DNA from 3 places in the Pseudarthrobacter sp. O4 genome. Region 1 is predicted to be linked to each of the others. Evidence: predicted binding sites of a transcription regulator. Region 1 holds the regulator's gene; each other region holds the start of a gene.
What was found. The regulator HrcA, encoded in region 1, represses chaperone genes, less so after heat shock. The targets are predictions, from matches to a motif close to TTNGCACTCGNNNNNNNCGAGTGCNAA.
Positions count from the first base shown of each region.

Region 2: the regulator HrcA is predicted to act here: its motif matches at 2,333-2,359, upstream of groL (chaperonin GroEL).
Region 3: the regulator HrcA is predicted to act here: its motif matches at 8,912-8,938, upstream of ACQCSU_RS06380 (FmdB family zinc ribbon protein).

Region 1 covers NZ_CP189591.1:519,498-529,217, reverse strand. The annotation lists gene lepA (translation elongation factor 4) at 1-1,311, shown strand, start outside; gene hemW (radical SAM family heme chaperone HemW) at 1,354-2,592, shown strand; gene ACQCSU_RS02395 (DUF4870 domain-containing protein) at 2,653-3,072, opposite strand; gene ACQCSU_RS02390 (DUF3097 domain-containing protein) at 3,202-4,053, opposite strand; gene hrcA (heat-inducible transcriptional repressor HrcA) at 4,279-5,292, shown strand; gene dnaJ (molecular chaperone DnaJ) at 5,377-6,504, shown strand; gene ACQCSU_RS02375 (16S rRNA (uracil(1498)-N(3))-methyltransferase) at 6,507-7,313, shown strand; gene ACQCSU_RS02370 (GerMN domain-containing protein) at 7,398-8,297, opposite strand; gene ACQCSU_RS02365 (PhoH family protein) at 8,776-9,720, shown strand, end outside.
Region 2 covers NZ_CP189591.1:3,329,178-3,340,102, reverse strand. The annotation lists gene ACQCSU_RS15595 (RNase H family protein) at 1-308, opposite strand, end outside; gene groL (chaperonin GroEL) at 515-2,152, opposite strand; gene ACQCSU_RS15585 (ABC transporter substrate-binding protein) at 2,468-3,712, opposite strand; gene ACQCSU_RS15580 (cold-shock protein) at 3,787-3,990, opposite strand; gene ACQCSU_RS15575 (LytR C-terminal domain-containing protein) at 4,150-4,773, opposite strand; gene ACQCSU_RS15570 (DUF3263 domain-containing protein) at 4,855-5,172, opposite strand; gene ACQCSU_RS15565 (uracil-DNA glycosylase) at 5,265-6,065, shown strand; gene ACQCSU_RS15560 (siderophore-interacting protein) at 6,132-6,971, shown strand; gene ACQCSU_RS15555 (threonine/serine ThrE exporter family protein) at 7,033-8,529, opposite strand; gene ACQCSU_RS15550 (lipid II:glycine glycyltransferase FemX) at 8,561-9,634, opposite strand; gene ACQCSU_RS15545 (enoyl-CoA hydratase/isomerase family protein) at 9,840-10,610, opposite strand; gene ACQCSU_RS15540 (amino acid ABC transporter ATP-binding protein) at 10,645-10,925, opposite strand, start outside.
Region 3 covers NZ_CP189591.1:1,408,316-1,419,240, reverse strand. The annotation lists gene ACQCSU_RS06405 (SURF1 family protein) at 1-719, shown strand, start outside; gene ACQCSU_RS06400 (DUF3817 domain-containing protein) at 716-1,228, shown strand; gene guaA (glutamine-hydrolyzing GMP synthase) at 1,479-3,068, shown strand; gene ACQCSU_RS06390 (AAA family ATPase) at 3,363-7,619, shown strand; gene ACQCSU_RS06385 (RcpC/CpaB family pilus assembly protein) at 7,661-8,251, opposite strand; gene ACQCSU_RS06380 (FmdB family zinc ribbon protein) at 8,569-8,823, opposite strand; gene ACQCSU_RS06375 (5-formyltetrahydrofolate cyclo-ligase) at 8,963-9,661, opposite strand; gene galU (UTP--glucose-1-phosphate uridylyltransferase GalU) at 9,713-10,630, shown strand; gene ACQCSU_RS06365 (GNAT family N-acetyltransferase) at 10,636-10,925, shown strand, end outside.

The sequences.
Region 1 (9,720 bases):
GGAGTCGAGGTCCTGCTGGACAAGATCGTCCGCGACCTGCCCGCCCCGGTGGGCGACCCCAACGCCCCCGCACGTGCCATGATCTTCGACTCGGTCTATGACACCTACCGCGGCGTGGTCACTTACGTGCGTGTGGTCGACGGCATGCTGCACCCCCGCGAACGCATCCAGATGATGTCCACCCGCGCCACCCACGAACTCCTCGAGATCGGTGTCAGCTCTCCGGAGCCCACCCCTTCCAAGGGCCTCGGCGTCGGCGAAGTCGGCTACCTCATCACCGGTGTAAAGGACGTCCGCCTGTCCAAGGTCGGCGACACCGTCACCAACCTGGCCAAGCCGGCCACGGAATCCCTTGCCGGCTATGCGGATGCCAAGCCCATGGTCTTCTCCGGCCTGTATCCGTTGGACGGAACGGACTATCCTGCGCTCCGCGATGCGCTGGAGAAGCTGATGCTCAACGATGCCGCGCTCGTGTATGAGCCTGAGACGTCTGCCGCGCTGGGATTCGGCTTCCGGGTGGGATTCCTCGGCCTGCTGCACCTGGAAATCACCCGTGAGCGCCTGGAACGCGAATATAACCTGGACCTGATCTCCACCGCCCCCAACGTGGAATACGAGGTGACGCTGGAGGACAAGAAGATCATCCACGTCACGAACCCCAGCGAGTATCCGAGCGGCAAGATCGCTGAAGTCCGCGAGCCGATGGTTTCCGCCACCATCCTTGCGCCGAACGAGTTTGTCGGCGCCATCATGGAGCTGTGCCAGAGCAGGCGCGGCGTGATGGGCGGCATGGACTATCTCTCCGAGGACCGGGTGGAAATCCGGTACCGCCTGCCGCTGGCCGAAATCGTCTTCGATTTCTTCGACATCCTCAAGTCCAGGACCCGTGGCTACGGGTCGCTGGACTGGAAGGCCGACGGCGAGCAGGTGGCCGATCTGGTCAAGGTGGACATCATGCTCCAGGGCGAGCAGGTGGATGCCTTCTCCGCCATCACGCACCGTGACAAGGCCTACGCCTACGGTGTGATGATGACGGGCAAGCTGCGCGAACTCATTCCGCGCCAGCAGTTCGAGGTGCCCATCCAGGCCGCTATCGGCTCGCGGATCATTGCCCGCGAAAGCATCCGCGCCATCCGCAAGGACGTCCTTGCCAAGTGCTACGGCGGTGACATCACCCGAAAGCGCAAGCTGCTGGAAAAGCAGAAAGAAGGCAAGAAGCGCATGAAGATGGTGGGCCGTGTGGAAGTGCCGCAGGAAGCGTTCATCGCCGCCCTGACCACGGACGAGTCCAAGGACAAGGCCAAGAAGTAGCGGTGCCGGATATGACTGTCCCCACGCAGGCGGGCCCGGCCCGTGCCTAGCGTTCTTCCCCTGGGCGACCCGGCTCCGCCGGACGGCCTCCTCCCTGCCCAGGCACTGGAGGGCGCCGCCGGCCGGGCCTTCGGGCTCTACGTGCACATCCCGTTCTGCGCCGTCCGCTGCGGTTACTGCGACTTCAACACCTACACCGCCACCGAGCTCGGCGGCGGGGCCTCGCAGGACGCCTACGCCAGCACGGCCATCTCGGAGGTCGAATTCGCCGCCGCGGCGCTCCAGAACAGTGGCCTGCCGGCAAGGACCCTCGGGACCGTCTTTTTTGGCGGCGGAACACCGACGCTGCTCCCCGCCGTGGATCTGGGCCGGATCCTGACCGCCGCCGTCGCGGCGTGGGGACTGCAGCCCGGGGCGGAGGTCACCACCGAAGCGAACCCGGACTCCGTCACGCCCGAATCCCTGCAGCTCCTGGCCGACGCCGGGTTCACCCGGGTTTCCTTCGGCATGCAGTCGGCCGTCCCGCATGTCCTGAAGGTTCTGGACCGCACCCACACGCCCAGCCGTGTCCCGCAGGTGGTCCAGTGGGCCCGGGAGGCGGGGCTCGCCGTGAGCCTTGACCTGATCTACGGCACCCCGGGGGAATCGCTCGACGACTGGCGCTACTCGCTGGAGACTGCGCTGTCCTACGGACCCGACCACATCAGCGCCTATGCGCTGATCGTCGAGGAAGGCACCAAGCTCGCCGCCCAGATCCGCCGTGGCGAGGTGCCCGGAATCGACGACGACGACCACGCCGCCAAGTACGAGCTCGCGGACGAGCTCATCTCCGCTGCCGGCCTGGGTTGGTACGAGGTCAGCAACTGGGCGCGCACGCCGGAGCAGGCGTGCCGCCACAACCTCGCCTACTGGCGGGGGGACGACTGGTGGGGGATCGGTCCCGGGGCGCACTCGCATGTGGGTGGCGTCCGCTGGTGGAACGTGAAGCACCCCGCGGCCTACGCGAACCGGCTGGGTTCAGGGCTCTCGCCTGCTGCCGGGCGGGAAACCCTCGACTCCGAGACCCGGAACGTGGAGCGCATCATGCTGGAAGCCCGGCTGAGTACCGGGCTGGACATCCCGAGCCTGGGCGGCCTGGGGGACACCGGGCGGCACGCCGTGGCGGGGCTGATTGCCGACGGCCTGGTTGATCCGGTGGCGGCCTTCAAGGGCCGGCTGGTGTTGACGCTCAAAGGACGGCTGCTCGCCGACGCCGTGGTCCGCCGGATCCTGCCGGACTGAGCAGACTAGCTGAGGCCCAGCCGGGCCTGACAGCCTGACGCCCAGCCGGCTGGGATGCCCCTACTTGATCCAGCGCAGGTTGAACTCATAGCGGTGCGGCTGGCCACGGTTGACATGGATGCCTGCGGCGACAGAGAAGCACGTGACGGCAATCCAGATCACGGTGGCGAGCACGGCGAACAGGTTTCCCACCACCGGCACAAAGACCAACAGGTTCGCGACCACAGCGGCGATCGTCGGGGGCAGCGTGAAGTTGAGGGCTTCCTTGGACTCCTGCGCCGTGAACGGGCCGCGGTCCTTGAAGATCAGGTAGATCAGCAACGAAGGAACGCAGCCGAGGATGCCGCCAAAATGCGCCAGCGTGGCCCACTGCCGGTCCTCGCTGGCCGTCAGGGGCAGCGCATTGGCGGGAACGCCATGATACGGGGGCTGGCCATGGCCGGCCTGATTGCCCGTGTGTTCGCGTGCGTCTTCTGCCACGGTTTAGTCCTTCGGATTGCTGTGATGCGTTGTTGCTGGAAGTTGTTACCAGTAGTGCCGGAGCCGCGCAGGGTGCGCAGCCGCCGATCCAAGAATACTTGCTCGGACGCCGAATCGAGGATCGGGCCCTCAGGGAACCGTGAGGAAATCGATGACCTCTTCCACGCGGCCCAGCAGTGAAGCTTCCAGATCGGCGTAGTTGCGGACGGCGCCGAGGAGCTTCTGCCAGCCCAGGCCGATATCCTCCTTGGTGCTGTGCGGCCAGCCGAAGGCCATCAGGATGCCGGTCTTCCAGTCCACGCCCCGGGGGATGACCGGCCACGTCTCGATGCCCAGGACCGAGGGACGGATGGCCTGCCACACGTCCACGTACGGATGCCCGACAATCAGCACGTTCCCAGCCGCGCCGGGGGAGGCCATCACGGCGTCGGCGATCCTGGACTCCTTGGACTCCGGCACCAGGTGGTCCACCAGGACGCCGAGGCGGCGTCCTGGGCCGGGCCGGAACGCGGCGACGGCGGCCGAGAGGTCATCGATGCCGTGCAGCGGCTCGACGACGATGCCCTCCACCCGGAGATCGTCACCCCAGACCTTCTCCACCAGCTCGGCGTCGTGCTTGCCTTCCACCCAGATCCGGCTGGCCTTGGCCACCTGCGCGCGCTGGCCCTCGACCCGGATCGAGCCGGACGCGGTGCGGCTGGCTCCCGCCGGTGCAAGGGCGGGCCGCGGGGCCGGCGGCATCAGCCGGATCGGCTGGCCCGCCAGGAGGAAGCCGAAGCCGAGCCGGAAGGACCTCGACTTGCCGCGGCGGTCCTCCAGGGCCACCACATGCATCCCGCCGGACTTCTCCACTCGGGTGACGGCCCCCACCCAGCCGGACTGTACGTCCTCGAGCACCATTCCGCGTTCCACGGGGACTTCGGGCAGCTGGGGCTTGGCGGGGGCGGACAGGTCCTGCGGGCCCCAGTTCTGGTATGACATCTGTTCACACTGCTTTGCGCTCGGAATGATACGGCGGGCTGTGCCCGAAAACACCAGCCCCGGGAACGACGCCTGGAGCGAATCCAATGCTAACAACGCGGCGACTCATATTAGACTGGTTAGCACTTAGGCATGTCGAGTGCTAGCCACGCCCAGTGCGGACCGCCTGCCCGGCGCGGCCGGAGGGGCGGCACCGGATGCGGGACAGTCGATTGGAGGTGGGGCGTGAGCGAACCACGCAAACTCGAAGTGCTGCGCGCCATCGTGGAGGACTACGTCCATTCGCGTGAACCCGTCGGCTCCAAAGCCCTCGTGGAACGGCACCATCTGGGCGTGTCCAGCGCCACCATCCGCAATGACATGGCCGCACTGGAAGATGAAGGCCTCATCACGGCGCCGCACACGAGCTCCGGAAGGATTCCCACGGACAAGGGCTACCGCCTGTTCGTGGACCAGATCTCCGCCGTCAAGCCGCTCTCCCCGGCGGAACGCCGGGCCATTCAGGCACTGCTGGAGGGGTCCGATGACCTCGACGACGTCCTGGACCGGACGGTGCGGCTCCTGTCGCAGCTCACCAACCAGGTCGCCGTCGTGCAGTATCCGCATCTGAGCCGGGCCAAGGTGCGGCATATCGAATTTGTCCTGCTGGCGCCCCGGAAGGTGCTGGCGGTCCTGATCGCGGACACCGGCAAGGTGGAGCAGCGGGTGATCGACGTCGTCCAGGACCTTCCGGAGGAGGCCGTCGCGGAACTGCGGTCGCGGTTCCTGGGCAGCCTCTCCGGGACGCCGCTGAACCTGCTGCCGCAGTCGCTGCAGGCCGTGGTCGTCAGCTGCCCGCCTGCGCGGCGCAGCGCCGCGCAGGCACTGGCCAGGGGGCTCGAAGCCCTCGCCGCAAGCAGCCGCGAAGAGCGCATGGTCATGGCCGGGACAGCCAACCTCGCCCGGTCCAACGTGGACTTCCCGCTGAGCATCGGTCCCGTGCTGGAAGCACTCGAAGAGCAGGTGGTCATGCTGCGCCTGCTCAGCGACATGGCGGCGGACCCGCGCGGAGTGACTGTCAGCATCGGCCGGGAGAACCCGTACGACGGGCTCGCGGAGGCGTCGGTGGTGGCTACCGGCTACGGCCCGGACGCCACGGCCAAGGTCGGTGTGCTCGGTCCCACCCGGATGGACTATCCGACCACCATGGCCGCCGTCCGTGCGGTGGCCCGCTACCTTTCCAGAATCCTCGGGCCCTGACCGCCCGGGCGGCAGGCCGCCGCGCCGCTGTTGACCAGACTTCATGCCCCTAACAGGCAGTACAACCAGGAAGAGATACGAACTTTGAGCAGCCACTACGACGTTCTTGGAGTCTCCCGCGAAGCAACGGGAGAAGAGATCAAGAAGGCCTACCGCAAGCTTGCGCGGACCCTGCACCCGGACGTCAACCCGGGCGATGACGCGTCAGACCGTTTCAAGGCCGTCACGCACGCCTACGAGGTGCTCTCCGACCCGCAGAAACGCCGGGTCTACGACACCACCGGCAATGAGAACGGCACCGACAACGGCTTCGGCGGCGGCAGCTACGCCGGCCAGGGCTTCGCGTTCCAGGACATCTTCGACACCTTCTTCGGCGCCGGCGGCCAGGCCGGTCCCGCGTCCCGGGTCCGCCGCGGCCAGGACGCCCTGATCAGCGTCCGGATCGAGCTCCGCGACGCCGTGTTCGGCGTGAACAAGAAGCTCGAGGTCGACACGGCCGTCACCTGCCCCACCTGTGAAGGCTCCTGCTGCCGGCCAGGCACCCGCCCGGAGCGCTGTGACATCTGCGGCGGCAGCGGCCAGGTCCAGCGCGCCGTCCGGTCCATCCTGGGCCAGGTCATGACCACGGCTCCCTGCGGCAGCTGCGAAGGCTTCGGCACAGTGATCAAGGATCCCTGCAACGAATGCGCCGGCCAGGGCCGGATCCGCAGCCGCCGGACCCTGACCGTCAAGGTCCCGGCCGGAGTCGCCACCGGCACCCGCATCCAGCTCTCCGGCCAGGGCGAGGCGGGTCCCGCCGGCGGCCCCGCGGGCGATCTCTACGTGGAGATCCGGGTCAACAACGACGCCACCTACGTGCGCGACGGCGACGACCTGCACGCAAGCCTGAATATCCCGATGACCGCCGCCGCGCTCGGCACCGAGCTCACCCTCGATACCTTTGACGGGCAGCAGGAGATCGACGTCAAGGCCGGCACCCAGTCGGGCGAGGTCATCACCCTGCGCGGACTCGGCGTCACCCATCTGCGCGGCTACGGCCGCGGGGACCTCAAGGTCCACCTGCAGGTGGAGACCCCGGGCAAGCTCGACGCCGCCCAGGAGGACCTGCTCCGTCAGCTCGCGAAGCTGCGCGGGGAACAGTTCACCGAAGGGAAGCTCGCGGCGAGCGGCGGGGTCTTCGCCAAGCTCCGGGACCGGCTCGGTAACCTGTAGCGGTGAGCAATCCGGTCTTCTTCACCGCCCCGGGAACACTGGACCAGCAGGTCCCCGGTTCCACCTTCGTCCTTGACGGCGCCGAGGCCCGCCACGCGGTCACGGTGAAGCGCCTCAGCCTCGGCGAGCCGGTGGACATCGCCGACGGCGCCGGGAAGCGGCTCACGGGAACAGTGACAGCCGTCGCGCCCGGCGAACTGACCGTGGAGTGCGCCGAACTGACCGCGGAAGCGCGGCCGGACATCCGGCTGGTCCTGGTGCAGGCCCTCGCCAAGGGCGACCGGGACGAGCTGGCGGCCGAAACCGCCACGGAGCTGGGGATCGACGCTGTCATCCCCTGGCAGGCGGAACGCTCGATCGTGCGCTGGAAGGCGGAGCGGGCGGCGAAGGCGCATGCAAAGTGGCAGTCCGTCGTGACGGCAGCCGCCAAGCAGGCACGCCGCGCCTGGATTCCGGAGGTCCGCTCCGCCGTCGACAGCGCCGGACTTCAGGCGGCTGTCGCCGCAGCAGGTCTCGCCATCATCCTGCACGAGGACGCCGTGCGTCCCCTGCGGCAGGTGCTGGAGTCCTGGCAGGCGACGCTGGGCACGCAGGGCACGCTGGACAGCCAGCCGGCTCCAGACGCGCCGGACGCCGCCCGTGAAGTGCTGCTGATCGTAGGCCCGGAAGGCGGCATCAGCCCCCGTGAAGTGACGAGGCTGTGCGGCGCCGGCGCCGTCACCGCCCTGCTCGGCCACCACGTGCTGCGATCCTCCACCGCCGGCCCCGCCGCGACCGTGCTGGCGAGCGACATCCTGGGCCGCTGGTAGCGGCAGGCTGCCAGGCGGGCTGCCTGACTTCCTTGGCTGTTTCCTATTTGACTGTGTTCCTATTTGCTTCTTATTTGACCGTTCTTATTTGACTGTGAAGCCGCGCGTGTCCACATTCAGGTCCTGGGACGGGTTGCCGTCCTGCAGCTGGGAGACCCTGACCTCGTAGTTCCCGGGGCCCAGGTTCACCGAAAGGCTGAACAGTCCGGACTGGCCGGCGTCCGCGGAGGCTGGGGTGTTCCCGTTCAGGTAAGTCGTCTTGACGCTGCCGTCGATCCGCAGGATCTCCCAGCGGAGCTTCCCGCCCGGAACGGTGCTCCGGCCGCTGACCTTGACCGCGCCGTCCTCCATCGAGGTGCCCTCCTGGGGATTGATGATCCACACCGGGGCAACCATGCCGGAGCTGCGGGACGTAGGGGAACCGAGGCGGACATGGTTGAAGGCGACATAGTCGGTGTGGCCGTCCACGAGCACCACGACCTGGATCTGCTGCCCGGAATCGATCAGGCCCGCGCTGGCACCGGCTGCCGTCGCGGTGTAGACAAGCTGCTGGATGGCGCGTTCGGCCATCGCCGCATCCACGTTGCTGTTGAAGGCGTCGTCCGAGAGGTCCACGGTGATGACGTTCTTCCCGGAAATGGAGGTGGCCAGTTTCTTCGGGTTCTGCCAGGGGGTGAAGAAGTCCGGATCGAGCGGCTTCTCGGACATCATCACCCGGAGCGCACGGGTCACGGGGTTGTCCTGGTCCGGAACGTCACGGAACTCACGGTAAAGGAACATGTTGTCATTGCTGCGGCCGATCCAGTAGACCGGAGCCTTGTTGGAAGCCTGGCTTGTCTCCAGCGGGGCGCTGGTGGCTGGGGCGCCGGGGGAGGCCGGACTGGACAGCAGCTGCGAGGGGGTATTCGAGTTGGTGATACCGGGTTGGGGAGTGGCTACGCAGCCGGAAAGGACAAGCGCCGCGGGCAGCACCAGCAGCAACATGCCGGGGCGAATGCGCCCGGTTGTCGACCTCTGGCTGGTTCCGCGCTGCCTGATAGCTGCTTTCCTTTCCTGTTTCGTGGCCTCCGGGGCCCGTCCTCGCCATGTCCGCCATGCCGCCGGAAGCACTGCTCCCGGGGCGGCCGATTCCCAGCATGGCATATGGTCCGCGCGCAGGACCGGGGTTTGGGCCCGGGCGCCGGAACTGCAACGGGAACGATATGAGGCCGATACAAAGTTGATACCTAATGTCGGAAATCGCGGCCCGATCGCGGCCCGACGGCGGCCTGACTGCGGCCTGACTGCGGCGCCATGGCGGCCCGAGGGCGGCCCGACGGCGGCCCGCGATGGCGGCGCGCGCTGGCGTAAGATGGAAGGACCCGGAGAGACGGAACCAGAAGGCGAGCACCGCCGTCGGGCCGGATCAGCGGGACAGATCAATTCCGAACTGGAGGGGACCAGAGGCCCGCGGGCCAACACCATGACTGAAGCAGCGAACGGCAAAGCCCGGATCAGCGCCGCAGGGCGCTCCGCAGGCGAATTTCCACACTCCCTCCCAGGGTTGCGGACGGAGGTGGTCCTGTTCGACAACTCCGACCAGATGGTTCAGTCCCTCGGCAGTCATGACGAAGCCCTGCGTTTCATCGAGAGCCAGTTCCCGGCCGTGGACTTCCACGTCCGTGGCAACGAGCTCTCGATCAGCGGGTCGTCCGCTGATGTGCCCCGGATCATGCGTCTGCTCAACGAGGTGCGCGGCCTCGTCGCCCGGGGCACGGTTATCACCCCCGCCGTGCTGCAGCAGCTCGTGTCGCTGCTCCGGAGCCAGTCCCTGCAGAACCCGGTTGACGTCCTCACGCACAACATCCTCTCCAGCCGCGGAAAGACCATCCGCCCGAAGACCCTGAACCAGAAGAACTACGTGGACGCCATCGACGCGAACACTGTGATCTTCGGGATCGGTCCCGCCGGCACCGGCAAGACGTACCTGGCCATGGCCAAGGCCGTCCAGGCGCTGCAGCAGAAGGAAGTCAGCCGCATCATCCTGACGCGTCCGGCCGTCGAGGCCGGGGAAAGGCTCGGCTTCCTGCCCGGCACCCTCAGTGACAAGATCGACCCTTACCTGCGCCCGCTCTACGACGCCCTGCACGACATGATGGACCCCGAGTCCATCCCGCGTCTGATGGCCGCCGGCACCATCGAGGTCGCCCCGCTGGCCTACATGCGCGGGCGCACCCTCAACGACGCCTTCATCATCCTGGACGAGGCGCAAAACACGACGCCCGAACAGATGAAGATGTTCCTCACCCGGCTTGGCTTCGGCTCCAAGATGGTGGTCACCGGTGACGTCACCCAGGTGGACCTGCCGTTCGGGACCCGTTCCGGCCTGCGGATCGTCGAAGAGATCCTGCAGGGCATCGAGGACGTC
Region 2 (10,925 bases), 1.9 Mb from region 1:
TCTTTGAGCAAGTCCACGTTCATGACAGGCTTGCCGTCAGACTTGCGCCAGCCCTTGCGCTTCCAGCCCGGCATCCACTTGGTCACGGAGTTGATGACGTACTGGCTGTCGCAGAGGATGTGCAGATCCTCGCCGGGCAGGTGTGCCGTGGACCGGAACAGGTCGAGGACCGCCATCAACTCACCCTGGTTGTTGGTGCCGTGCGGCCACCCGCCGGCCCGCCAGCAGTCGTCATTCACATACCAGGCCCATCCGGCCGGACCGGGATTTCCTAAAGCCGAACCGTCGGCTGCTGCTGTAATCGTCACTGGTCCATCCTGCCAGACCTCCCGCACGCATCGACGCTCCCCCCATAACCGGTGAGGCGCGCCGACGTCTGTGGGAGCGTCGGGGTTGGGGCGGGCGGGTTAACGCCGACGGCGGCCCCACCCTGAGGTGAGACCGCCGTCGTCGAACTACATGTGTCGAACTATATGTGTCGAACTATATGTTCAGTGGCGTAGGAGCCGGGTGGTTAGAAACCGCCCATGCCGCCCATGCCCCCCATGTCGTCGCCGCCGCCCATGGCGGGGGAGTTCTTCTCCGGCTTGTCGGCCACAACGGCCTCGGTGGTGAGGAACAGGCCGGCGATGGAAGCCGCGTTCTGCAGGGCAGAGCGGGTGACCTTGACCGGGTCGTTGATGCCGGCAGCCAGCAGGTCGACGTACTGGCCGGTTGCAGCGTTCAGGCCGTGGCCTGCAGGCAGGCCGCGGACCTTGTCCAAAACAACGCCCGGCTCGAGGCCGGCGTTGAAGGCGATCTGCTTCAGCGGGGCGTCAATGGCTACGCGGACGATGTTCGCACCGGTTGCCTCGTCGCCTTCGAGCTGCAGGTTGGCGAATGCCTTGGCACCAGCCTGGATCAGGGCAACACCACCGCCGGCGACGATGCCCTCTTCGACAGCAGCCTTTGCGTTGCGGACTGCGTCCTCAATGCGGTGCTTACGTTCCTTGAGCTCGACCTCGGTTGCGGCACCGGCCTTGATGACCGCAACGCCGCCGGCCAGCTTGGCCAGGCGCTCCTGCAGCTTCTCGCGGTCGTAGTCCGAATCGGAGTTCTCGATCTCGGCGCGGATCTGGGAAACGCGGCCGGCAATCTGGTCGGCGTCACCTGCACCCTCAACGATGGTGGTCTCATCCTTCGTGACAACGACCTTGCGGGCGCGGCCCAGGAGTTCCAGGCCGGCAGTCTCAAGCTTGAGGCCGACTTCCTCGGAGATGACCTGGCCACCGGTGAGGATGGCGATGTCCGCGAGCTGCGCCTTGCGGCGGTCGCCGAAGCCCGGAGCCTTGACGGCAACGGACTTGAACGTGCCACGGATCTTGTTGACAATCAGGGTGGCCAGTGCCTCGCCCTCGATGTCTTCGGCAATGATCAGCAGCGGCTTGCTGGACTGCATGACCTTTTCAAGGACAGCAACCAGATCCTTGACGCTGGAGATCTTGGAGCTGACGATCAGGATGTACGGATCCTCAAGGACCGTTTCCTGGCGCTCGGCGTCGGTGACGAAGTACGCGGAGATGTAACCCTTGTCGAAGCGCATGCCTTCGGTGAGCTCCAGCTCGAGGCCGAAGGTGTTCGACTCCTCGACGGTGATGACGCCTTCCTTGCCGACCTTGTCCAGGGCTTCGGCAATCAGGGCGCCAATCTCGTCGTCACCGGCAGAGATGGACGCCGTGGCAGCGATCTCTTCCTTGGTTTCGATTTCCTTGGCCGAAGCCAGGAGTTCGCGGGTGACGGCTTCGACAGCCTTCTCGATGCCGCGCTTAAGGGACAGGGGATCAGCTCCGGCTGCGACGTTGCGCAGGCCTTCCTTGACCAGGGCCTGTGCCAGCACCGTAGCGGTGGTGGTTCCGTCGCCGGCGACGTCGTCCGTCTTCTTGGCAACTTCCTTGACCAGCTCGGCGCCGATCTTCTCGTACGGGTCGTCCAGCTCGATCTCCTTAGCGATGGAAACACCATCGTTGGTGATCGTGGGGGCGCCCCACTTCTTTTCGAGGACAACGTTGCGTCCACGCGGGCCGAGGGTGACCTTGACGGCGTCGGCGAGGATGTTCAGGCCCCGCTCAAGACCGCGGCGTGCCTCTTCATCAAATGCAATGATCTTGGCCATAACGGCAGTAGTCCTTTCGGGACAGTCGTTAAGAATGAACCTGGCTGCGGTGCCCGCGACGGACGATCCTTCCCCGGCGGCCTCTGTACGCCGCTGGGTCCGGGATCTCACCCAGCCTGGTATTTCTTTCGCTCCCGGTCCGACTGCCTCACTTCGCGACCGGTCGAACCGGGCGTCGTTTTAGCAGTCAATACGCGGGAGTGCTAAGTCAATAATTAGCACTCCCCCGGGGAGAGTGCAACCAGTGTGCCTCCCGCGCGGGCCCGCATCGGCGCTCTGCCCGGTTTGTGCTGCGGCACAATACGCTACGAGCGATCAGCTGCCGCCGCTGCGGGCCGTTTCGCTTCCGCTCATGGTGGCCTTGTTGTCCGCGCCATAGCCGAACACCATGTAGGCCGCCGACGTGACATCGCCGTGGGAATCGAAGTTGATCAGCCCGGATTCGCCGTCGTAGTCAGGGCGCTTGCCCGCGCGCAGGACGTCGACGCACTTCTGATAGGACGTGCACACCGCAGCCTCGCCGGAGGGCTGGGCCCTGCCGCCGGAAACGGCAATCAGGCGGGACGCAATGGAGGTGCCGGCGTCGTCCTCTGCCGCGGCCGCCGCGATCGCGGCGAGGTTGACGGCGTCGTACGTTTCCGCGGCAAAGGTCATGTCTTTCAGGCCCGGATCAACGGCCACCAGTTCGCCCTGGAAGTGTGCCGACGGAAACGCCCCCGGAAGGATACCGCGGGCCCCGTCGAGGGCGCGGGAGCCGAGACCGGAGCCGTACTGGCTGACGGCGCCGTCGCTGAGGATGAGCTTGCGTCCCGCGAGGCCGGCGTTGTTCAGCTCGGCGATGGCGCCCTGCGCTCCGTCACGGGAGACGAGGACGACGGCGTCGGGAGCCGCTGCCTTGGCGGCCGCGGCCGCCTGTTGCGCCTGGCCCGGTTTGAAGGAAGCGACGGCCACGGGCCCGAGGCCGGCCTGCTTGGTGGCAGCGCCAACGGCGGTGGAGACGTCTGTGCCGTAGCTGCCTTCCTCGTACACGATGGCGAGCGTTTTGGCGCCGCCATCCTTGGCGAGTTTGACCAGGACCGGGGCCTGCGCGACATCGGCAGCGGAGGTGCGGAAATAATAGCCGCCGCTATTGTAGGTGCTCAGACCGCGCGCCGCGTTGGCAGGGGAAATCAGGGCGATCTTCGCGTTGGACAGCACATCAATGGCGCCGGGGGCACGGCTGGAGTCGGTCGGCCCGATCACGACGTCGGCTTTGGCGGCCGCTAGCGCCTTGGCCTGGGCGGCCGCGTCGGCGCTGATGGTCTCCGGCAGCAGCTCGACCGGCTTGCCCTTATGACCGCCGGCGGCATTGATTTCCTTAACGGCAAGTTTCGCGGCCGTGAGCTGGGATGCGTTGAGAAAATCCTGCTTGCCCGTGTTGTCCAGGATGAGGCCAATCCTCAGCGTGCCGTCCCCGCTGGCTTCAGCGCGCTCCACCCGGGCGCCGCCCGCGGGCGCCAGGCAACCGGCCAGGGCCAGCACCGCAGCCGCCCCCACCGCCGCGCAGCGGACCAGCCGCAGGGCAGCCGTCCGGCGCCGAACGGGGTTCGGTCCGGCAGGAACCTGCCGGACGTGCGCTGCCGCGGGGGGTGTCACTAGGCCGGCCGGACGCTTTCGGCCTGTGGGCCCTTCTCGCCCTCGCCCACTTCCAGTTCCACGCGCTGTCCTTCGTCGAGGGCGCGGTAGCCCTCCCCCACGATGGCCGACCAGTGCACGAAGACGTCGTCTCCGGAATTGTCCACGGTGATGAAGCCGTAGCCCTTTTCGGCGTTGAACCACTTGACGGTTCCCAATGCCATGGTGTCCACACTTTCAGCTAGCTTGCGGGCGGCCCACCACGATGTGCGCCGCGGAATGCGAAACGAAGTCCGCCAATACTGTACCCGCGGCAGCGCGCCGGAGTGCAGGCTGCGGACCGCGTTGGCGGCTAATAGTTATTCAGGCGTAACCGAAACCGGCTACTGGAACCCGGGTCCCAGGACGACGACAAGCGGCATCTTGAACTCGGCCGAGTCGACAAGGGCCTGGATGCCGAGCAGCGAGGCCAAGGCTTCGGCGTTGGCCTTCTGCTCCGGCCCGTCGTAAAAAATCACGGAGCCCGTCTGCGGCGCGCCGGTCCAGTTGCCCAGCGGCCCCGGGACCCAGCCGTCGGCAGCGACCCGTGCGCTCACCCGGCCCGCCAGTCCCGGGGTGCCACTGGCGTTGTAGACCGTGACGGGCTGCGTCTTGTCCACGGCGGCTCCCTCTGCCGGCGTGGCGGTGGGCGATGCGGCCCCGGACGGTGTTGCGGAGCCGGAGGCTGTCTGGCTGGCTTGAGCCGGGCTGGTGGCGCTGGCCGCCGGTGAGGCGGTGGGACTGCCGGCAGGCTGTTCCGCAGTCACGGCTGATGAGTTTCCGGCGGGGTTGAAGCCGAGCTTCGGCAGGAACAGGAAGGCCACGAGGCCGATGACCAGGGCGGCGGCGCCGACCGCCAGGATGGGACCCAGGCTGCGGCGTCGGGATTCGGCGGCGGCACGGTGCACACCCTGCCGTGTGGGGGTCTCCGGGACCCGGTCAAATTCATCCCGCGCGTATTTGGTCATGGTAAAAACGACGTCCTTGCTGATTTCTTACGAGTTGCCAGGGGCTTTTCCGCGCAGATCGTCTGCGCATCCGGCCGTGCTTTACGCGTCTGAACCCAAGCGGCGAGCAGTGCGGGCACGTTGGCGTGACGTACGTAGTCTACGCAATCTCTTCACCAGCATGGGATCGTGGGCCAGCGCATCCTCGGTATCGATGAGCGCATTCAGGATCTGGTAATAGTGCGTCGCGGACAGATTGAAGAGCTCACGGATGGCCTGTTCTTTGGCCCCGGCGTACTTCCACCACTGCCGCTCCAAAGCCAGCATCTGCTGATCGCGGCTGCGTAGCGGCGACTCGCTGCGGAAATCCGCGGCAACTGATTCCGCCGTCGAAAGGTGCTCCGGTGCTGCTTCGGCCACGACACACTCCCTGGCTGGATCCGACAAAGGTCAGTCCCCATGCTACGGGCGAATAACAAGGTTGTCATTTGGCACCCTGCAAGAATGGAGCCGTGCCTGCTTCCGTTTCCCCCCACTCCGACCCCGGTGATTCCGATGCACTGTTCGAGCTGGAGCGGCCGGCCGGTGACACCGTGGGCTTCGCCGAGCTGGCACGCCTGCCGCTGAGCGAACTCGTCGCGCCCGACTGGGCTGAGGCGCTGACTCCCGTGGAACGGCAGCTGCGGCAGGTGCTGGGTTTCCTCGCGGCGGAGGCAGCCGAGGGGCACGAGGTGCTCCCGCCGCCGTCGAACGTGCTGCGGGCCTTCCGGCAGCCCCTGGCCGGCGTCCGGGTCCTGATTGTGGGCCAGGACCCCTACCCGACGCCGGGCCACGCCGTGGGCCTGTCCTTCGCGGTGGACGGCGGCACCCGTCCCATCCCGCGCAGCCTCGCCAATATCTACAAGGAGCTCGACGCCGACCTGGGCCTTCCACCCCGGATCCACGGGGATCTCGGCGGCTGGGCGGAGCAGGGTGTCCTGCTGCTGAACCGGGTGCTGAGCGTCCGGGCCGGGGCGGCAGGGTCGCACCGCAACAAGGGCTGGGAAGCGATCACGGCAGCTGCCATCAGCGCTGTCACGACCCGCCGGACCGCTGCCGGCGGCCCGGCCCCCCTCGTCGTCATCCTGTGGGGCAAGGACGCCGAATCCGCCCGCCCGCTGCTGGGGCCGGCGCCGGTGATCGCGAGCGCGCACCCCAGCCCGCTGTCGGCCTCACGGGGCTTCTTCGGCTCGCGGCCCTTCAGCCGGGCCAACGCCCTGCTCCAGGCCCAGGGCAACGGCACGGTGGACTGGGAACTGCCACCGCTTCCGTAACCGGGCTTCCCGGCCCGGCGTCACGGGCTCGCTTCATACACAGGCTCATTGGCTAGGCTTGGCCCCATGACTTCAGTTCCCGCCACCACCTCGGCCAGCCGGAAATCGCGACCGCAGATCAACCTCTCCGTGCTGCGCCGCGAGCAACTCTCCCCGCATATGGTCCGCGTCGTCGCGGGCGGCCCGGGCTTTGACGGCTATGTCAACAACGGCTTCGTGGACCGCTACATCAAGATTGCGTTCCCGCAGCCCGGGATCGAGTACCCGGAGCCGCTGGACCTCTGGGCCATCAGGGAAAGCATGCCGCGCGAAGAGTGGCCGCACACCCGGACCTACACGGTCCGCTGGGTGGACGTGCAGGCCCGAGAGCTCGCCATCGACTTCGTGATCCATGGCGATGAGGGCCTTGCCGGACCCTGGGCGGCTTCCGCACGGCCCGGCGACAGCCTCGTCTTCACCGGGCCAGGCGGCGGCTACAACCCGGACCCCGCGGCGGACTGGTACCTGTTTGCCGGCGACGAGTCCGCCCTGCCGGCGATCAGCGCCGCGATCGAATCCCTGCCGGAGCACGCCCGCGGCCTCGCCTTTCTGGAGGTGGACGGCGACGCCGAGATCCAGTCGCTGGCCGCACCCGCCGGCGTCGAACTTCGGTGGCTCCTGCGCGGCGGCGTGCCTGCAGGTGCCAGCGAGTTGCTGGTCAACGCCGTGCGGGACACAGAATGGCCCGAAGGCCGGGTCCAGGTCTTCGCGCACGGTGAGCGCGGGTACATGAAGAGCCTGCGGGACGTCTTCTACGGGCAGCGCGGACTGGAGCGCGGACAGGTTTCGCTCTCCGGCTACTGGGCGATGGGCCGCGTGGAGGACGACTTCCAGGCAGAGAAGAAGCTACCCGTAGGGATGATCTAACCGGCAAGATCTGACCGGGAAGATCTGACCGGCAGCGTCAGCCCGCCGCGGCGGCCCGGTGCTAGCGGCGCCGCGCCCGCCGTCGCTCGTTGCTGGCCAGGCTCCTCGTCAGCGGCCGGGCGAGGGTGTCTCCGAGCACGATGCCGGCCGCAACGCCCAGCACGATGGCGCCGGCGTTGAGCATCCCGCCGGCACCCATCAGGATCTCGGATTCCTCAATCGTCAATACATACATTGACCGGAATATAGTGAGTCCGGGCAGCAGGATCAGGGCAGCCGGAACGGCCACCACAAGCTGTGGTGCGCCCATCCGCAGGGCGACCACACGGGCAAGCAGGCCGATCACGACGGCGGCGAGAGCCGGGGCGAACCGCGGCCCGATCCCCAGGGCGTCTCCCCCGATGAGGACCAGATAGCCCACGACACCCACGGCCGCCGTAGGCAGCAGCAGCGTCCAGCTGGTCTGTTCGGTGATCCCGATCGCGACGACGGCAACGGCGATCATGATGCCCACGGCCCACCAGGGATACGCGGGCGGGAATGTTTCGGTGACGTCGATCGGCTCCATGCCGGTCATGTCCCCCACCACGAAGCCGACGGCGATTCCTGTGACGAGCGCGCCGAAGGTCAGCATCGTGGAGAGGAAGCGGCCCGCCGCGGTGACCGGGAAGCCGTTGATCGCGTCCTGCACCGAGGAGACGAGCCGTCCGGTTGGCAGCAGCAGCAGGATTCCGCCGACCACCACGATGGCGGGGGGGATCTGGATGCCTATCGGGGTGCCGAACCGCCACAGGAGCAGCGCGATGAAGGTGACCAGGAAGGAACACGACGCGGTGATGAAGAAGTCCGGGGTGCGCCAGCGCCCCAGCCGGCGGGCCAGCAGGCTGACCAGCAGGTTGGAGACGAAGGCGACGGCCGAGGCGCCGGGCCCGCCGCCGAGGACACCGACGAAGACAGCGGAGAAAACTCCGAACGCCGCCGTGACCATCCAGCGCGGGAAGGGCTTTGAACTGTGCGTGATTTCCTCGAGCCGGCGTACGGCCTCCTCGCGTCCCACCCCGCCGGCGACGATGTCCGTGACCAGCTGGTGCACCTTTGCCAGACCCGCGTAATTGTTGGTCCAGGACCGCACGACGCGGAGCAGGGTGATGGGGGTCTGGTCCTTGGGTGCATAGTTGATGGCCACCGACTGGTTGGTGATGTCCACCTCGATGTTCTTCAGTCCCAGGGCGGCGGTGATGGCGATAATGCTGGTTTCGACTTCGAGGGCTCCGGCGCCGTACCGGAACATGGACTCGGCCAGATGCAGCGCAAAGTCAATGGTCTTGCGGGCCGAGGTGTCAACACCGCCGACCTGGATCATCGGGTTGGCGTAGGGGCTGCCGGCAAGCCGGTCCACAATGCTCATGGGGGCTGTCGGCGGGTTCTCGCCCTGTACCAGCCTCCGCAACATGCGCTTCGCGGCTGCGTTCTGGCGCACCTGCATGGGCGACATCGGCTCGGTCGGGGGCAGTCCCTCCGTGTGCGGCCTGCGGCGGCCGTCGGGTTCCTTGGTCATTCCGGCCTCCTCTTTATCCTGTGCAGCCGGTTTAGTAGAACTGCTGGCCTGTGCGGCGGGTGTAGACCTGGCGGGCCAGGCGCTCCCCTGCGGCCATCCAGGCCTTGTACTTCAGCGGACTCAGCACCTGGTCGTAGCAGCCGACGAAGTCGGTGACGGTCTTGCTGAAGCTGGTCTTGAACAGGCCCAGGCCGTGGAACGGGTTGGATGTGTCCTTGAGCTGGTCGCTCGGAGGCGTGCCGCAGAAGTCGTACTCGGTGCAGCCCAGCTCCTTGAGCTGGTTCATGGCGGTCCACTGGACGAGGTGCGAATCGCCGTACTGGCTGCGTTTCTGCAGCGAGCCGCCATCCTTGTAGGTGCCTTTGCGGCCGTAGTTGATGACGAAGGCGCCCACGGACGGCACGCCGTTCTCCTGGACGAACAGCAGCCGGCCCTGGTCCCGGTTGATGAAGTTGGTCCAGAACTGGCGGTAATACTCGAATTCGCGGACCCGGACCTGCGACTTGGCCTCCACCGTGGTGGTCATCAGGGCATACATGGCCCGGAAGTTCTCTTCGGTGGGCTCCGCTGTGCGGACCTCCACGCCCTCGCGGATGGCCCGGCGGACGGCGTTGCGGCCGCGGGAGTGGAGGTTGCGCAACAGTTGGTTCTCCTCCGGGGAGATATCCAGCAATGCAGTCGAGTCATTGGGCTGCAGGTTGTGGGTCTTGACCAGCCCTGCCCCTTCGATGACACGCCTTGCTTCGTCGGTCAGCACGATGTCCGGCTCGATCTTGATGGCAAAAACGCCCAGCTTCGCCCGCTTCACGAACTCAGCGTTGGCTGCCGCGATGCCCGGGATGTCGTCGACGGAGGCCACGTCGGGGCCCTTGATCAGGTACCAGAGTTTGCCCAGGAGGGGGAAGGACTTCTCCAGGACGAGGTTGTAGCTCGTATAGTCGGCCGTCTCGTAAACGAGGTGAAGGGGTTTCCAGCCGAAGTGCTGTTTGACGTCTGCGAAGGCCTCCGACTGAAGGAGATTGCCGCCATTGGGGTTCGCGGTGACGTGCGCATCCCACGTGGCGATCTCTTCGGCGGAGGCAAAGCGGGCAGTGAATTCTCGCAAGTGTTCCTGGTTCAAAGCCAGCGACATCCAATCTTTGCGTTCGGTGCTTCGACGGCACGCCCGGGCGCGCAGACTCAAGTCTATCGGCTACGCCTTGGCGCACGCTGAAAAGGCCCTGCGGGGGTGGCTCATCTGCCCACAGGCTCGAACGTGCCGTTCCGGACCCGCGGAAGGAGTATTGGGCCCTGACGAACGGAGCTGGGCCCTAAACCTTTATGCGCTCCACAAAGGCCGCGATGCGGCTGCCGGTGTCTGCTTGGGAGATCATGGCTGTAATCGACTGGACCTCGTCGGCGAGGTGCCCGGCATAAGCCGAGAGTCTTGCCGCGGTCAGCAGCCGCTTCGTCGGGCCCAGCATCTGGGTGGCCCCACCGGCGAGTTGCGCTGCCAGCTCCACGGTCCTGCCATGCAGTTCGGATTCCTCAACCAGCTCTGTGACGAGCCCCCAGTCCAAGGCCTCCTTAGCAGCTGCCACGCGGCCGCCCAGGCCCATCTCCGCGGCGCGGCGCGGTCCGACCACCTGGGGGAGCAGGTAGGAGACTCCGCAATCGGGGGTCAATCCGACTCGTGAGTAGGCGCTCAGAAACGATGCGGCTGGTGTGGCGATCACGAAGTCCGCATTGAGCACCAGACCGAGCCCTGCCCCAGCGGCTGCACCCTGCACGGCGGCTACTGTCACGAGCCTGGACCGCGCCAGAGCCAGAAGTCCTTCATGCATTTTTCCAGCAAGAGTCCGCAGGAAGCCGGCGGGATCCTCGGAATTCGCCATGCCGGCCAAATCGCCGCCGCCGCAGAAGTATTTGCCCGCACCTTGAAGAATGAGGACATGGCACCCGGGGTCGGCCTCGGCCTGGGATACGGCTGCACAGAATTCCTCGGCCATAGCAATTGTCAGGGCATTGGCCTGTTCCGGGCGATTCAATGTCAGCCACACGGTTGCGCCGTCCCGCGTGACTTTGATGTGCTCGAAGTTCATTCGTTTCCTTCCATTGACCTGCCCGGCAGGGTCCCTAGATCCTGCCGGCTGTGAGCACGCGGCTGAGGAACTGCCGGGTCCGCTCTTCACTCGGGTTCTCGAAAATCTCTTCGGGGGTTCCACGTTCGAGGATTTTGCCTCGGTGAAGGAAGCAGACCTGTGAAGCAACCTCCCGTGCGAATCCCATCTCGTGCGTGGCAAGGAGCATGGTCAGGCCGCCGACCGCAAGTTCCCGAATAATTTCGAGTACGCCGCCAACGAGCTCGGGATCGAGCGCGGCCGTGATTTCGTCGAGCAGCAGCACCTCCGGATCCA
Region 3 (10,925 bases), 890 kb from region 1:
CGGCGCTGCAGCCGGGCAATTTCTTCCCGGGATCCGTCGCGGACCAGAAAACGACGGCCACGGGCAGCTATGACCGGCAGAAGCAGGTCCTGGTTCCGGGCCGCCTGCACGACGGCGCGAAGGGCTACTGGATCGTGTCTGCGTTCGCCGTCACGGATGCTCCAGTCCTGGCCGGCGCGGGCGCCTCGCCGCAGACCTGGATCCCGGTTGCCCGCGGCTGGGTGGCAGATCCTGCGGATGTCGTGGCGCCGCCGTCGGGCACCATTAAACTCACCGGCCGGCTCATCCCGTCCGAGGCCCCGCTTCCCAACACCGATGCCGGTCCCGGACGGGCCACCGCCGTCTCCGTCGCCGAGCTCATCAACATCTGGGAGGTCAGCAGCTACCCCGGGTTCATCGCCGCAGACACCGAGCTGGCCGGCACCACGGATGTCGGTGCGGCCGACGTCGGGGGCGATCTGAAGCCGCTGAACATCGGGCCGCAGCCCCCTGCCCAGAAAGTCAACTGGCTGAACCTCTTCTACGCCGCCGAATGGGTAGTCTTCGCCGGCTTCGCGCTCTTCATCTGGTGGCGCCTGGTCAAGGACGACTACCGCCGCGGGCTGGAAGACGCACTCGACGAGGAGCAGGCCGCGCAGGCGTCCGCCGCCGACGAGGAGCACCCCGCCGGACCACACCCCACCGAAGCACGTCCCACAGAACCGAAAGTGCAATCATGATCGAGCCCCAGCCGGCCATCCAGCCGCAGCAGTCCAACTTAACGGGAAGCGCCAACGGCAAGAAGCGCCGCTTCGGCGGAACCGAGGCACAGATCCGCTCCGCCCTGAAGTTCTACAAGGTGCTTGCCTACCTCACCGGATCCATGCTGCTGCTGCTCTGCGCCGAACTGATCGCCCGGTACGCGTTCGGCCAGTACCTGTTCGCCGGCGGCACCAACGCCGTGACCGGCCAGCCCCACGGCTTCGGGTTTGCCGATGCCGAGCCGGCCGGTGTTATTGGCGGGCTGAACCTCTCCGTCGCGGTCCTGATCGTGCACGGCTGGATGTACGTCGTCTACCTCATCTCCAACTTCCGCCTGTGGTCCCTCATGCGCTGGCCGTTCGCCAAGCTCATCATCCTGGCGCTCGGCGGCGTCGTCCCGTTCCTGTCCTTCTTCGTCGAGAAGAAATTCCACGCCGACGTTGACGCGGAGCTCGCCGCGAACCCGCAGGCGCCGCAGCGCTACTGAGCAGCGCTACTGAACGGGAGCTGCCCAGGGCCGGACGCGGCAGCCCGCCGGCGCCCGCCGGACGCCGTGGGACGCTGAGGTGCAGACCAGGGCGCTTCGAGTGTCCGATCCGCCCTGATCTGCCCCCGCGGCGGGTCCTGTCTTTCCGGAGCGTGGCCCCGTGTGAGTTCGCTCACCCGGCGGCTCATTGCGGGGCCCGGACCGTCTTCTCAAGGTGCGGCCGGGCGGCGGTGCAAAGTACGCTAGTACGGTGACTACTCCCCCTGCATCCCAGACGTCCCACAAGCCCGTGCTGGTTGTTGACTACGGTGCCCAGTACGCGCAGCTGATCGCCCGCCGCGTCCGGGAAGCGAATGTGTATTCGGAAGTGGTTCCGCATACCTACAGCACCGAGCAGCTGCTGGCCAAGAATCCGGCCGCCATCATCCTCTCCGGCGGCCCCGCAAGCGTCTACGCCGAAGGCGCCCCCAGCGTCGGCGCGGACCTTTTTGAGGCCGGAATCCCGGTCTTCGGCATCTGCTACGGCTTCCAGGCCATGGCCAATGCGCTCGGCGGCAAGGTGGCCCAGACCGGGCTCCGCGAGTACGGCGCCACCGAGACCACCACCGTCGGCGAGGCCCGCTCCATCCTGGAGGGCATGCCCCAGCACCAGAGCACCTGGATGAGCCACGGCGACTCCGTCCACGAGGCCCCGGAGGGCTTCGAGGTCCTCGCGACGACGGCCGGCGCCGACGTTGCCGCCTTCGCCAACGAAGAAAAGGGCCTCTACGGCGTTCAGTGGCACCCCGAGGTGAAGCACTCCGCCTACGGCCAGGAGGTCCTGGAGAACTTCCTGTTCAAGGGCGCAAAGCTGGAGCCGAACTGGACCACGGGAAACATCCTCGAGGAGCAGATCGAGCGGATCCGCAAACAGATCGGCGACGCCCGCGTCATCTGCGGCCTGTCCGGCGGCGTCGATTCCGCTGTCGCGGCAGCCTTGGTCCAGCGTGCCGTAGGCGACCAGCTGACCTGTGTCTTCGTGGACCATGGACTGCTGCGCGAGGGCGAAGCCGAACAGGTCGAACGCGACTTCGTGGCCGCCACGGGCGTCAAGCTCTACGTTGCCAACGAGCAGGAGCGCTTCCTGGCCGCCCTGGCCGGCGTCAGCGACCCGGAAGCCAAACGTAAGATCATCGGCCGCGAATTCATCCGCGCCTTCGAGGAAGCCGAGCTGGCGATCATCTCCGAGGCGGCCGCGCACGGAGAGAAGATCAGGTTCCTCGTCCAGGGCACCCTGTACCCCGACGTCGTCGAATCCGGCGGCGGCGAAGGCTCGGCGAACATCAAGAGCCACCACAACGTGGGCGGCCTGCCGGAGGATCTGCAGTTCGAACTCGTGGAGCCGCTGCGGGCCCTGTTCAAGGATGAAGTCCGTGCCGTCGGCGCGCAGCTCGGCCTGCCGCAGGAGATCGTCGGGCGCCAGCCGTTCCCGGGCCCGGGCCTTGGCATCCGGATTGTCGGCGAGGTCACCAAGGATCGCCTGGACCTCCTGCGCAAGGCGGATGCCATTGCCCGCGCCGAACTGACCGCCGCCGGCCTGGACAACGAGGTATGGCAGATGCCGGTGGTGCTGCTGGCAGATGTCCGCAGCGTCGGCGTCATGGGCGACGGCCGCACCTACGGCCACCCGATCGTGCTGCGCCCCGTGTCCTCCGAAGACGCCATGACGGCCGACTGGTCACGGCTTCCCTACGATCTGCTGGCCCGGATCTCCAACCGGATCACCAACGAAGTGGACGGGGTCAACCGTGTAGTGCTGGACGTGACCAGCAAGCCGCCGGGAACCATCGAGTGGGAATAGCCTGCTGAACACAGGCGTATGAAATGGCCGGCCTCCTGACGGGGCCGGTCATTTTGTGTGTGGGGTATTTTTAGCCGGGTAGTCTCATAGGGCCATTTCCGGTCCAATTTGACCGGCGCCAGTGTTGCGGGCTCTTCCTCGCGGCCGATTCGGGCTACGCTCGAAGGCATGCCGGTATGGTCCAAGGCGCCGCGCGCGAGCACGGTAAACGCGAGCACCGAAAACGCGAGTACCGAAAACTCGAGCGCGGTAAACGCGAGCCCAGAAAAAGCGAGCACAGAAAAGAAGGCAGCAGTGTCAGTTGGTCAAGGCCACCCCGGCGGCTCCGAGGAGCTCAGGAAATGGCTGTCGGGGCTCAAGCCCGTCACCGGAGCAGATACGATGCTGCGCTTCACCAAGACGCCCGAAGGCTCCATCGACCTGACCAACGCGCACCCGTCCGGTCTGGCCCAGCTCATGGCGGGACGGCGTACCCGGCTTTCCACCCTGATCCGCGACCGCCAGCAGTATGTCATCGCCGCCCGCGCCTCACGGAACCTGCGCTCGAAGATCTTCGAACTGGCCAACGACCGCGGCATCGATGCGGGCTATTTCTCCGCCGGTACGGTCGTCTGGACTTCCGCCGTCGGGGGCAAGCCGCAGCGCGTCTCAGCCCCCGTCATGCTCATCGCCATTTCCCTCACCGTCCGGCCGGGTGAGGACGATTACGAACTGCAGCTGACCGAACAGGCCCGGATCAACCCGGCCCTGATCCGCCATCTGAAGACCATTCACGGGATCGTCTTCGACGTCAATGCCGTGACCCGGATGGCCTACAGCACCGCCCGTTTCGATCCACAGCCGGTCCTGGACCGCCTCGGCACGCTCGTCCAGCCCATCCATGGTGCCGACATTGAACACAACCTCCTCGTCTCCACGTTCTCGGACCTGTCCGGCAACCTGGAGGATCCCTGGATCAACGAGAACAATGCGCTCGTCTCGGCCCTGGCGCGTGCCGCCGCGGGGGTGCCACTGAAGATGCCCGAACTCAAGACCGGCCGCTTCCCGAGCACCGATGCACGCAATCCCGCCGAGGAACTGCTGCTGCTCGACGCCGACGCGGAGCAGCAGTACGTCGTGGACGCGGTCCGGGCGGGGGACTCGCTCGTCGTGAGCAGTCCGCCGGGGACCGGCCAGACCCAGACCGCCATCAACACCGTCGGCGCCCTCGTTGATGAAGGCAAGACCGTCCTGGTGGTGGGGGACCGGCGCGCCAGCCTGGGCGAGCTCTCCTCCCAGCTGGAGACGCTCGGACTCGATTCGGTGCTCTTCCAGGTTTCCGGCAACGCGACGCCGCTGCATCTCAAAGGCCAGCTGGTCCGGGCGATTGTGCGCAACGAGAAGTCCCTCGAGCCGCAGCTGAGCAACCTTCACACCACCCTGACCGAGCACCGCCACGCCCTCATGGACCACGTCGCGTCGCTCCACAACGTCCGCCAGCGCTGGGGGTGCTCGCCGTACGAGGCGATGCAGTCGCTGGCCGAGCTGACGTCGATCCAGCCGGCGCCGGCCACCACGGTGCGGCTCAAGCGCAGCGTGCTGGACAGCATCCGGGACCGCGAGGAGCTGGCCGGGCGGCTCCGCCGGGCTGCCGAACTGGGCAGTTTCAACCGCGCCTCCACCACCAGTCCCTGGCACGGGGCCCGGCTCCTGACCCGCAAGGAAACCCAGGAAGCCCAGCAGGTGGCCGGGTCCGTGGCAGAGAAGCTGCCGCTGCTGCGCGAGCGCATGAACGGCGTCGCCGAACACGCCGAGATCCGCCTCGGCAGCACGTTTGCCGAATGGGGCGAGCAGATCGAACTCCTCGTCGCTGTGCGCGAAAGCCTCGACAAGTTCACCCCGGACATTTTCGACCGGCCGGTCCACGACCTCATTTCCGCGACCGCCTCCTCCTCCTGGCGGCGTGAACGGAACATCGAGATGCCGTCCATGCAGCGCTCCCGGCTGCGCCGCGTCGCCAAGGAATACGTCCGCCCGGGCGTCCACATCGCCGATCTCCACAGTTCGCTCGTCCTCGTCCAGGATCAGCGGGCCGCCTGGTCCGGCTACGCCACGACGCAGCGCCACCCCGCGGTCCCCTCGGGCCTCGCCGAGATCACGGCGCTCTACCGTGAGCTCGGGGCGGAGCTGTTCGAACTGGGCCTGGCCGTCAAGCACACAGACGCCGGCGGCGAGCTGCTGTCCACGCCCTATGACGAGCTCGTGGCACGCCTGGAACGGCTGGTCGCCGACACGGGCACCCTGGAAACGCTGCCGGAGCGCACGCTGCTGGTGGAAAACATGCGCGAACACGGCCTGGGCGAACTGCTTGCCGACCTGGCCGAACGCGAGGTGCCGGCGGAATCGGTGGCGGCGGAACTCGAGCTGGCGTGGTGGCAGTCCGCGCTGGAGGCCATGATCAGCGGCGACGACTACCTCGCCATGTCCGACGGCGACGCGCTGCGCCAGCTCGAGGCGGAGTACCGCCTCGCAGACAACGCCCACATCGCCAGCGGCGCTGCCCGCCTGCGCTGGAAGCTTGCCGAACGTTGGCGGGCGGCCATCGCGGAGAACCCGCGGCAGGCGGACCTCTTGCGCAGCCTGCTCAAGGACGGCCGCGTAACCCTCGCCGCCCTGACCGGACAGGCCCCGGAACTGCTGCCCATGCTGGTGCCGGTGTGGTCGGTCAGCCCGTACCTGATGTCCGGCCTGCTGCCGATCGAGCAGAAGTTCGACGCCGTGGTCATCCTCGACGCCGAGACGACCTCACTGCAGGCCGTCCTCCCTGCCATCGCCCGGGCCCAGCAGGTCATTGCCTTTGGTGACGACCGGATCGCCAGCCCCAGGACGTTTACCGTCAGCGTGGAGCGGCTCGCCGCCGGTGAAAGCTCCCACCAGGGCGTTGAAAGCGCCTACCGGGCCCTCGCCGCTGTGCTGCCGGTCTGGAAGCTGCGGACTGTGTACCGCGCGGTCGATGAAGACCTCGTCCGGCAGTTGAGCAAGGGCTTCTACGACGGCGGGCTCCGCCGGCTTCCGGAGGGCCAGTCCGCGACCGGGCTGGACCGTGCCCTGACCCTGGAATACCTGCCGGACGGTACCGGGCTGCCCAGTGCGGACCAGGACGGCGTCGAATCTGTTGTCGCCGAAGTGAACCGCGCCGTCGAGCTCGTCTTCGAGCACGCCCGCCTCCGGCCCCGGACCTCCTTGGCAGTTGTCACCGGCAGCCTCCGCCACGCCGCCCGAATCGGTGAGTCCATCCGGCTGCAGCTACCCAACTATCCGCTGCTGGCAAGCTTCTTCACCGCAGGGGACGAATCCTTCCGGGTGGTGGACCTGGACCGCGCCCAGGGCCTGGTCCGCGACCACGTGATCTTCTCCCCGGGCTATGGGCGGACCCCGCACGGGCGTGCCCTGCACAACCTCGGCCCGCTCTCGGCGGAGGGCGGCCGGGCCAAGTTTGCCCTCGCCATGACACGCGCCCGCCGCTCCCTGCACGTGCTCAGCTGCTTTCGTCCCGAAGATCTGGACGTGACGCGGCTCAGCCACGGAGCGGTGGACTTCTACGAGCTGCTGGACCGTGAGATTGCAGGCAACTCCGATCTGGGCAGCCCCGCATCGCGGGCCGCCGCCAGCGAGCAGGCCCTTGGCGCCGACCCGTTGGTGGCCGACCTGGGCGACCGGCTCCGGGCCCGCGGCGCACGGGTCTGGCACCAGTACGACGGAGTCCTGAACATGGTGGCCGCAGCGGACCCGCTGAACACCATCGGCCAGGACGACGCCGAGATCCCACGCCCCGTGGCCATCGAATCCGACGGAACCGAGCAGTACCGGCGGATGACCGTGCGCGAACGCAGCAGGCTCCGGCCGCAGCAGCTGGAGCGGCTCGGCTGGCGCTACATGCCGCTGTGGACCATAGAGGTTTTCACCGACCCTTCCGCCTGTGCCGACCGGATCGGCGGATACCTTGGGCTGGAGAAGCCGGCGGTGTCCAGCCGAAACAGGACCTCGCCAGGCTTCTTCGACGATGACGTGGAGAACCTGGCCGTCAACGACGCACAGGCCGCCGAAGAGCGGGCCACATCCGAGCGGGCCACGTCCGAGCGGGCCACGTCCGGCTGGTCGGACAACGCGCAACAGCAAGCAGCAGCAACAATGGGCAGTAAGGAGGCCGACGGCATGAGTGCAGACGGCGAAATCCAGAACAACAGCATCCCGGACACCGGCAAGGGCGGCAGTTCCCCGGCCGAGCACCGCGGCAACTCTGCCGCTGAGCCGGACGCAGCCGGGACTGGCGCGCCGCGCGCCGCGGGCGATTCCGCCGCGACCGCCAACAGTTTCTTGCCCGACAGCGGTTTGCCCGTCGGCGGTTTGCAGAACGGTGTGCCCGACTCCGCGACTGCCGACAGTGTCTTACCGGACGGTGTCTTGCCGAACAAGGCGGCTGAGGACGACCCTCGCCGCTGGGGCGACCAGCCCGACGGCTACGATCACGACTCCTGGCTGCAGGAACAGAAGCCCCCGCACTGGGGCTAGCAACAGGTGGGCCGGCTGCGCCGCCTCTAGCCTGAAGTTGCCTAGCCGGGGGCAGCGGCTACGAGGACGAAGAACAGCTTTCCTTGGGTCGAGGCGCCGGCCAGCCGCCGCGCCTGATCGGCATCTGCCGCGACGACCATGAGGCCATCCGTCTCTCCGGCCGCGAGCCACGGGCCTGCCTTGCCGCCCTGTGCGGAGGTCCACAGTACGGGCACGGCGGCCGCCAGGACCTCGGATGTTGCCGGCTGGTCAAAGCCGTTGCCGGTGGACATCACCACGTTGATCAGTTGTCCTGGGGAGACCAGTTGGATGGAGGCCGGGTCCGCCATCCGGAGCGGCACGGCAGCCGAGCCCGGCGGGCTGCCGGCGAGCAGGCCAGGACCCAGGAGCTGTGCATCGGAAATCAGCTGGCCCTGCCGCAGCGCTACGGCCAACTGCTTCCCTTGGAGCGCCGCGGTGTTGCTGAAACTGCCGCTGGGCAGCAGGTTGTGAGGGATGTTGAGAACCCGCAGATCGTCAGCCTCGAGGGCTTTGCCGGCCGGCAGATCCCGGGCAGCGGCGAGGGCGACGACGGTGTCGGCCGGCGGCGGCGTGAGTTGTTGGACGGCGATGCCGGCGGCGACGCAGAGCAGGAGCGCCACTGCAAGCCGCCGGTTGCGGTTCAGCCAGCCGGTCAGTCGGCGGCGCCTCAGCGGTCCGCCCCGGGGCCTGGATCCCGGCGGGCTTCCGGAGTGCGGCCGATAGACGCGCGGGCGGGGGGAACGGCCGCCCGCGAGCACGGAGCGAGCACGGAAGACTGCACTAAGGAATGGCGCAGGGAGCAGAATCCTGGACGGGGAAACGAAGGTTCCGGCGGTGACCATACTGCCACGCTAGCCGTAGGCGTAACGCAGGTCCGGGGCGTGCAGTCCTATGTGGACAAGCGGCGTCCGGAGCGGGCGGCGGTTGCCTAGCCCGCGGCAGCGGGGGCAGGAGCTGCCGCCGGGGTCACAGGGGCCGCTGCCGGGGGCACGGAGCTGCCCTTGGTGTCGCGGGAGTCGTTCCGGTAGAAGCCGGAGCCCTTGAAGACGACGCCGACGCTGTTGAACTTCTTGCGCAGGCTCCCCTGGCACTCGGGACAGGACGTCAGGGAGTTGTCGGTGAACGACTGCACGATCTCGAAGGCGTGGCTGCAGTCCTTGCAGGCGTATGCATACGTGGGCACTGGAAATCCTCCTCAGGGACAAACGAGCAGGTCCCGTGCCGCCGAGGTCCGGAACACAGCCGATATGTCTATCGACGGGTTCCTTCCCTTAGCAGTCGCAGGGCCTGAGTGCCAATTCTATCATCCCGGGAATGTGGCTTCAGAGCAGGCGGATCAGCCCGCCCGGGGTCAGCGCGGCGGACACCTTTCGGTCGAACGACTCCGCCGGAATGCTCCCGGCGGGCAGCACCTCGGCGTCGTAGACGACCGCAGCGGTGGGCAGCGCAAGGGGAGGCCCTCCGCCGTCGTCCGGCTGTTTGTGGCCGGGCCGGATCGACGCCAGCCGCGCGAGGAACTTGTCGTAGTAGCCGCCGCCCTGGCCGATGCGGTTGCCGGAGAAGTCCACGGCGGTGGCCGGCAGGACGATGCCAAGGGCGGATTGCATGATCTCCGGCCCGTGGCGTTCCCCGACGGGTTCCGGGATCGGTGCGTAGCGGCTGCGGACAAAACCGGACGCCGGAGTCCAGTACACCCAGCTCAGTTCGAGGCCCGGCTCGCAGACCGGCAGCAATATATCGTGTCCGGCGTCGTGCATGGCCGACAGCAGCGGCAGGGTTGGCGGTTCGCTGCCCACCCCCAGGTAGGCCGCGAAAGTTCCCGTCCCGCCGCCGGCGAGTTTGTTTGCCCACGTCAGGCCGTGCCTGGCAATGGCTGCGCCTGCGGCGTCGAGCACTGTCGGTGAAAGCCCGGCGCGCCGCGTCCGGTGGCTGGCGCGGATCTCTTCCTTTGATGCCTTCAATGCCCGGCCCTCCACCTGTTGCAGTCCCGTGCCGAGCCGCGGCGCGTCGTCCGGGCTCATTGCGGCTGTAGCTAATTACCGAATGTTTAGTACCTCCGTTAGATTAGTCGAGTGACTACACCAATCGCTTCCGTCCGCAAGGCCGTCATCCCCGCTGCGGGCCTCGGCACCAGGTTCCTTCCGGCCACCAAGGCCATGCCGAAGGAAATGCTTCCCGTGGTTGACAAGCCGGCCATCCAGTACGTCGTCGAGGAAGCCGTCAACGTCGGTTTGAGCGACATCCTGATGATCACGGGCCGAAACAAGCGTGCGCTCGAAGACCACTTCGACCGCGTCCCCACGCTGGAAGCCACCCTCGAAGCCAAGGGGGACACCGCGAAGCTGGAGTCCATCCAGGCCGCCAGCAACCTCGGCGACATCCACTACGTGCGCCAGGGCGATCCGCTGGGCCTGGGCCACGCCGTCCTGCGTGCGAAGCAGCACGTGGGCTACGAACCGTTTGCTGTCCTGCTGGGCGATGACCTGATCGACGCCCGAGACGAGCTGCTCAGCACCATGATCGAGGTCCAGGCCAAGACCGGCGGATCGGTGGTGGCGCTGATCGAGGTGGACCCCTCCCAGATCAGCGCCTACGGCTGTGCCGACGTCCATGCGATCCAGGGTGAAGAGTACGTCCGGATCAACCACCTCGTGGAGAAGCCCGACGTTCAGGACGCTCCGTCCAACCTCGCCGTGATCGGCCGCTACGTCCTCCACCCGGCGGTGTTTGAGGTCCTGGAACGCACTGCGCCCGGCCGTGGCGGGGAAATCCAGCTTACCGACGCACTTCAGGAGCTCGCTGCCGGTGACGGCGAAGGCTATGGCGTGTACGGCGTCGTCTTCCGCGGCCGCCGCTACGACACCGGCGACAAGCTGAGCTACCTCAAGGCCTGCGTTCAGCTCGCCTGTGACAGCGAGGACCTGGGCCCCGGCCTGCGTGAATGGCTGCCCGAGTTCGCCTCCAGCCTCACTTCCAGCCTGACCAAGTAACTCCCGTGGGGGGCAGCTTCAACTGGCCGGTGACGCTGGAGTGCGGCGACATCGTGCTGCGCCCGATCCGGTACCGGGACCGCAAGGAGTGGACGGAAGTCCGCTCCCGCAACAGCGAGTGGCTCGCCCCCTGGGAGGCGTCGAATCCGATTCCGGGCGGCGGTCTGCCAGACTACCGGCAGATGGTGCGCTCCCTCAAGGCCCAGGCCGCCCAGGCCTCCGCACTGCCGTTCGTCATCACGGCCTGGACGCCCGGTTTCCGGGAGCCGCTGATGGTGGGCCAGCTGACGGTGTC